DNA from 2 places in the Plantibacter sp. CFBP 8775 genome. Region 2 is predicted to be linked to the other one. Evidence: predicted binding sites of a transcription regulator. Region 2 holds the regulator's gene; the other holds the start of a gene.
The links. Region 2 encodes HrcA, which represses chaperone genes, less so after heat shock. Its sites were predicted from a motif close to TTNGCACTCGNNNNNNNCGAGTGCNAA; they were not measured.
Positions count from the first base shown of each region.

Region 1 (3,409 bases), 670 kb from region 2:
CCAGCAGTCGCAGACGCAGACCCCTGCCGCGTCGACCGGGACCTCGCGGAGCACCTGGTCGCTCATCACCGGTGTCGTCGGGCTCGTCGTGTCGGTCTTCGTCGGTTGGGGCTTCCCCCTGTCGATCGCCGCGATCGTGCTCGGGTTCGGAGCCAGGCGTCGCGAGCCGCAGGGCCGAGGTCGCGCCCTCACCGGCCTCGTGACCGGGTTCGTCGGCCTCGCCTGCTCGGTCGGCTGGCTCGTCTACAGCGTCGTCGTGATCATCGGCTACGTCTCGACCTGATCCTCCACAGGCGCTGCGGCCCGGCGGACGCCGTCGGGTCAGGCGTCGGCGGCCGGCGTCACCCGTTCGACGAGCAGCGCACTGTGTTTGCCGGTGATCCTCGTGAGGATGATCGTGGCCGAGCCGTCGCCCTTGAGCGCGAGACGCTTCCGGAACGCCGCGGGGTCGACGTCGACGCCGCGTTTCTTGATCTCGAGGACGCCGATCCCGCGATCACGCATGGTGCGCTTGAGGACCTTCTCGTCCATCGGCAGCCGTTCGAGGACTCGGAAGGTCGTGGCGAACGGCGAGCTCGTCGCGGTGTCGGAGGTCAGGTAGGCGATGCCCTGGCCGAGCATGCCGGCCTCCAACCGGATGGCGAGGTCGCCGATGAGTCGGGCCCGGATCACGGATCCGTCGGGTTCGTGCACGTAGTCGCCGAGCTCCCGCACTGGGGCGTCGTCGGCGTCGGCCTCGGCGTGCAACTCGTGGTGGACGCCGTCCGCGAGGAGGAGCGCGGACCGTCGGACATCCGGACGGGCCAGCGGGCCGAACCAGAGCGCCATCTCGACGAGCTGTCCGTCGACCGACACCCACTGCGCCTCGGCGTCGTCGGGGATGAGGGAGCGGTCGAATCCGGGCCCGAGCTTGACGCCTGTGGGAAGGCGGGTCGCCGCACCGAAGACCAGGTCGAGGGACGGGGTGTAGTCGGCGGCACTCGACAGCCGCGCGGTGTCGGCGTGTCCTGCGGTGCGCCGCGCGGGATCGAACCAGACCGCGTCGAAGTCGTCGAGGGAGACGTCCTCGGCGGCGGCGTTCCGCACGGTCGCCGTGGGGAACGGAGCGAGGTTGTAGCTGGCGATGGCCGCGGTGACCTCGTCGATGTCGACCGCCGTGACCTCCAGGTCGAGCGAGGCCATGGCCATCGAGTCGGCGCCGATGCCGCTGCCGAGGTCGGCGATCCGCGTGAGGCCGGCCCGGGCGAACCGCCCGGCGTGCAATGCGGCGACGGGAAGGCGCGTGGCCTGTTCGAGCCCGGCCTCGGTGAACAGCATGCGGCCGGCGAACGGTCCGAACTTCCCGACGGCCTTCTGCCTGAGCCGCGACTGCGTGAGGACCGCCGCGACCAGCTCGGGGGAGTGGCCCTCCTTGCGCAGGCGCCCGACCAGGCGGACGGCCTCGTCCTTCGTCGGGTAGGGAGGGAGGGCGTCGAGGAGCCTGAGGCCGTCGGCCGTGAGGAGTTCGACGAGTTCCGAACGGTCCATGGTCAGCGGGCCTCGGGCGGAGCTGGATGCATCCGGCAACGGTAGCAGTCGCTGATTGGCACTCGCATTGCATGAGTGCCAGAAGATGCCTACACTGGAATCAGCACTCTCGCAGTGTGAGTGCTAACCACGTCTTCGTTTCAAGAAAGAGGTCAACCGTGTCGGTCTCCATCAAGCCGCTCGAGGATCGCATCGTCATCAAGCAGGTCGAGGCAGAGCAGACCACCGCTTCCGGTCTGGTCATCCCCGACACCGCCAAGGAGAAGCCCCAGGAGGGCGAGGTCGTGGCGGTCGGACCCGGTCGCATCGACGACAACGGCAACCGCGTCCCGCTCGACGTCGCCGTCGGCGACAAGGTGATCTACTCCAAGTACGGTGGCACCGAGGTCAAGTACGCCGGTGAGGACTACCTCGTCCTGTCCGCGCGCGACGTCCTCGCAGTCGTCGTCCGCTAGTCACCAGCGCACGGATCCGGCGGCCCAGGCCGCTCAACAGCCCGAATGGCATTCGCCGTTCGGGCTGTGTCCGTTTCCGGAGGGTGTCGCGGGGAGTCGCGGGTCTAGCCTGGACCAGTGCAGAACCCCAGCGATCCAGCCGACGTCGACATCCACCCCGTCACCGTCGACGGGGGAGACGACCGACGTGCGAGTGTGGCCGTACCCCAGCAGGGGAGCCGGTCCGGACTGCTCTCGGCGGTCGCCGCCTACTGCCTCTGGGGAGCGCTCCCGCTCTACTTCATCGCCCTCGCACCGGCCGGAGCCTTCGAGGTCGTGGCGTGGCGGATCCTCTTCTCCCTCGTCTTCTGCGCCGTCCTCATCCTGGCGACCCGTTCCTGGCGTCGACTGTTCGGCATCCTCCGCCAGCGCCGCATCGTCCTGACGATGGGTCTCGCCGGAGCGCTCATCTACGTCAACTGGCAGACCTACGTGTACGGTGCGCTCAACGGCCAAGTGGTCGAGGCGTCGCTCGGGTACTTCATCAACCCGATCGTGACCGTCTTCCTCGGCGTCTTCTTCCTCCGTGAGCGGCTGCGTCCGGCCCAGTGGGCCGCGGTGGTCGTGAGCGTGATCGCGGTCCTCGTCCTCGCGATCGGGCACGGCAGCGTCCCCTGGATCGCCCTCATCCTGGCCTTCTCATTCGGCCTCTACGGCTACATCAAGAAATTGGTGGGCGGCTCGGTCGACGCCGTGTCCGGGTTGACGCTCGAGGCCGTGTGGCTGATGCCGGTCGCGATCGCCCAGCTCATCGCTGTCGGCGTGACCGGTGGGCTGACCATCGGCACCGCGGGAGTCGGGCACGCCCTGCTGCTCGTCGGCGCCGGCGTCATCACCGCCGTCCCGCTCCTGCTGTTCGCGGCGGCGGCCCGCCGCCTCCCGCTCACCTGGATGGGTTTCATCCAGTACTTCGCACCGATCATCCAGTTCGTCGTCGGTGTCGCCGTCCTGCACGAGGCGATGCCGCCGGAGCGCTGGTTGGGCTTCGGTCTCGTGTGGCTGGCGCTCGCGATCCTCACCGTCGACATGCTCGTCGCCTCAACGCGGGGTCGTCGGGCCGCCGGGGCCGAACGGCGCCGCTCGACGCGGGTCTGAACAGCGGATTCCAGCGCTGATCGCGCGACCACTGCAGGAAAAGCGCGAAACAGGCCGTCCTGAGGTAACGATTTGGTCGTGTTACACGCTTGTAACGTCAACGACATTGTCCAGCGCACGTGCAGCGGATAACTTGACTCAACGGCAGCCCCTGGAGCTGCCACTCTTCTGACAAGCAAGGAGTACCATGAGCGTCTTTTCGAAGGCCACGGCCGCTCGCTCCCGCCCACGTTCCATCGTTCTCGGTGGCATCGCACTGATCGGAGCCAGCGCGCTGGTTCTGAGCGGTTGCG
Region 1 is NZ_JACYNV010000001.1:1,424,382-1,427,790, forward strand. Features, by position in the region: gene IFR14_RS06790 (DUF4190 domain-containing protein) at 1-283, shown strand, start outside; gene IFR14_RS06795 (class I SAM-dependent methyltransferase) at 322-1,527, opposite strand; gene groES (co-chaperone GroES) at 1,686-1,982, shown strand; gene rarD (EamA family transporter RarD) at 2,178-3,116, shown strand; gene IFR14_RS06810 (ABC transporter substrate-binding protein) at 3,304-3,409, shown strand, end outside.
Region 1: a site for HrcA is predicted at 1,583-1,609, ahead of groES (co-chaperone GroES). Genes of this name have one in related genera too.

Region 2 (3,409 bases):
CGTCAGGATCGAGCCGACCACCAGCGCGATCAGCATCGTCAGCTGGAAGTTCAGCGCGGTGAGCGTGTGCGCCTTGATGAACGGGCCGCGGTCCTTGAGGACCAGGTAGCCGATCAGCGGCGGGATGAATCCGAAGAAGATCCCACCGATGTGGATGAGCGTCGACCAGAGCTTCTCGTCCGACGGGCTCATGGGCTGAGCGGCGGCGTACGGCTGCTGGTACTGCGGGGCGCCTGCGGGCGGCGGCGGGTAGGAGCCTGCAGCGGGCGGCGGCGGCGCGTAGCCACCGGCGGGCGGGGGCGGGTAGGCGCCTGCGGGCGGCTGCTGCGGAGCTGCGGGAGGGGGCGTCGCGCCGTCTCCTGCAGGCGGAACCGACCCGCCCTTCGCTGGGTCGACGGGCGGCTGAGCGTTCGGATCGGACATCTTCGCACCTTTCACGGAGAGTGATATTCAATTGGTCCAGCTGAGCGTATCGCACCAGGTGTTGCTCATCAGGGACCCACGCCTGCGGCCAACGGTATTCCCGCGGCACAGGGCCGCGCAAGGGACGGCTGCGCGGAGGCCACGATATGATTGGCAGTCAGGGTCTTCGAGTGCTGATGGTCGGTGCTCCGAGGTGGATGACGGGAGGAGATCGAGATGGTGTCGGATCGCGGTCTCGAAGTGCTCCGCGTCATCGTGCAGGACTACGTCGCCTCGCGTGAGCCCGTCGGTTCCAAGACGATCGTCGACCGCCACTCCTTCGGGGTCTCCGCAGCCACCATCCGCAACGACATGGCGCAGCTCGAGGACGAAGAGCTCATCGCCGCTCCCCACACCTCTTCCGGCCGGGTGCCGACCGACAAGGGCTACCGGATGTTCGTCGACCACCTGGCCGACCGCCGTCCGCTCAACAACGCCCAACGGACGGCGATCGAGACCTTCCTCGGCGCGTCCGGCGACCTCGATGAGGTCCTGCACCGCACGGTGCGGCTGCTGTCGCAGCTGACGAACCAGGTCGCGCTCGTCCAGTACCCGATGTTCTCCCGGGCACGTGTTCGGCATCTCGAATTGGTGAGCGTCACCCCGAACCGTGTGCTCGCGGTCATCATCCTCGACAACGGCCGCGTCGAGCAGCGGCTCATCGAGACCGAGAGCCCGGTCGACGACGACCTCATCTCGCGGCTCCGCTCGCTGTGCAACGAGGCGGTCGCGGGCCGTCCACTCCTCGACGCCCACGACGCGATCGGCGACGTCCCCGCCGACATCGCCGACCTCGACCGCGCGGCCGCCGTCCGCATCGTCGACGCGGTGCGCGAGCAGCTGTCGGCGCAGCGCCAGGACCGCCTCGTCATGGCCGGCGCCGCCAACCTCGCCCGCACCGAGGACGACTTCCCCGGCAGCATCTATCCGGTCCTGGACGCCATCGAGCAGCAGGTCGTGCTGCTCCGGCTCTTCGGTGAGATGGAGTCCGAGCGCGACAGCGTGGTCGCCAGCATCGGGCGGGAGAACGCGTCGTTCGGCCTCGAGACCACGAGTGTCCTCGCCGGGAACTACCGTTCCTCTGGTGGCGAAATCGCCCGGCTCGGCGTCCTCGGCCCCACGAGAATGGACTACGCGAGCAACATGGCTGCGGTCCGCGCCGTCGCCAGGTACCTCTCGCGCATCCTCGACGCCGAGTGACGCATCCTCGTCGCGTCCCCCAACACCTTCCGCACCTCGAACGAAAGGCCCTCAGTGGCTGACTACCCCGACCACTACGCAGCACTCGGTGTCGCCAAGGAGGCGACGCCCGAAGAGATCAAGAAGGCGTACCGCCGCCTCGCACGCGAACTGCACCCCGACGTGAACCCGGGTTCCGACGCCTCGGAACGGTTCAAGGAGGTCACGCACGCCTACGACGTGCTGAGCGACCCCAAGCAACGCCAGCAGTACGACCTCGGTCCGCAGGCGGGTGGGTTCGGTGGCGGCGACGCCGGGTTCGGCGGCTTCGGCGACATCTTCGACACCTTCTTCGGCGGGGGCGGCCAGCAGCGCGGACCCAAGTCCCGTCGCGCACGCGGGGAGGACGCCCTGTTGCGCGTCGAGCTCGACCTCGACGAGGTCATCTTCGGCACCCACCGCGACCTCGAGGTCGACACCGCCGTGCTCTGCAGCACCTGCAACGGCTCCTGCTGCCAGCCCGGCACCTCACCGGTGACCTGCGACATCTGTCACGGCACCGGCTCCATCCAGCGGGCCGTCCGCTCGCTGCTCGGCAACGTCATGACCTCGGCGCCCTGCGGCACCTGCCGCGGCTACGGCACGATCATCGCGACCCCGTGCGTCACCTGCCAGGGTCAGGGTCGGCTCCGTGCTCGCCGCACCGTCTCGGTCGACATCCCGGCCGGTGTCGACACCGGTCTGCGTCTGCAGATGCCGGGGAGCGGCGAGGTGGGCCCGGCCGGCGGCCCGAACGGCGACCTCTACCTCGAGATGAAGGTCAAGCACCACGACGTCTTCAGCCGCGACGGCGACGACCTGTTGTGCACGCTCGAAGTCCCGATGACCGACGCCATCCTCGGCCGCCAGGTCACCGTCCACGCGCTCGACGGCGACGTCGAGGTCGAGCTGCGACCGGGCGTGCAGAGCTCGGAGGTCATCACGGTCAAGGACCGCGGCGTCACCCGCCTCCGCGGGAACAGCCGGGGCGACCTCAAGATAGGCGTCCAGGTCGTCACCCCGACGAAGCTCGACCACCGCGAACGCGAGCTGATCAAGAGCTTCGCCTCGGGACGACGCCAGGGTGCTCCGGCGCTCGCGCAGTTCCAGCAGGGCCTGTTCGCGAAGATCCGCGACCGCTTCCACGGCGTCGGTTGAGATGAGTTCGCTGTACCTCCGCGAGGATCTCGAATCGACCGGTGTCGGCGACTCGGTGACCCTCCGCGGGCCCGAGGCGAAGCACGCCGTCGCCGTGAGCAGGCTGCGGGTCGGCGAGACCACCTCGATCGGCAACGGCCGGGGCCTGATCGCGACCGGACCGGTCGTGCGAAGCGAGCCGGGCGAGTTGGAGATCCGCGTCGAATCGGTCGTGGTGCACCCGGAGAACCGTCCCGGGCTCGTCCTCGTGCAGGCGCTGGCTAAGGGCGATCGCGACGAACTCGCCATCCAGGCGGCGACCGAGCTGGGTGTCGACCGCATCGTCCCCTGGAGCGCCGAGCGCAGCATCTCCAGGTGGCAGGGCGACAAAGCGGTCAAGGGCCGTGCGCGCTGGCAGCTCATCGTGCGCGAGGCGTCGAAGCAGTCGATCCGCGCCCGGGTGCCCGAGGTGGCCGAGGTCGTCGACACCCGAGGACTCTCGGCGATCGTCGCCGGCCGGACCGTCCTCGTGCTCGAACCCAGCGCGGCACTCGCGCTCTCGGAGCTCGACCCGTCGGCACTGCTCGCCGAG
Region 2 is NZ_JACYNV010000001.1:2,098,075-2,101,483, forward strand. Features, by position in the region: gene IFR14_RS20885 (DUF4870 domain-containing protein) at 1-423, opposite strand, end outside; gene hrcA (heat-inducible transcriptional repressor HrcA) at 640-1,662, shown strand; gene dnaJ (molecular chaperone DnaJ) at 1,717-2,838, shown strand; gene IFR14_RS09970 (16S rRNA (uracil(1498)-N(3))-methyltransferase) at 2,840-3,409, shown strand, end outside.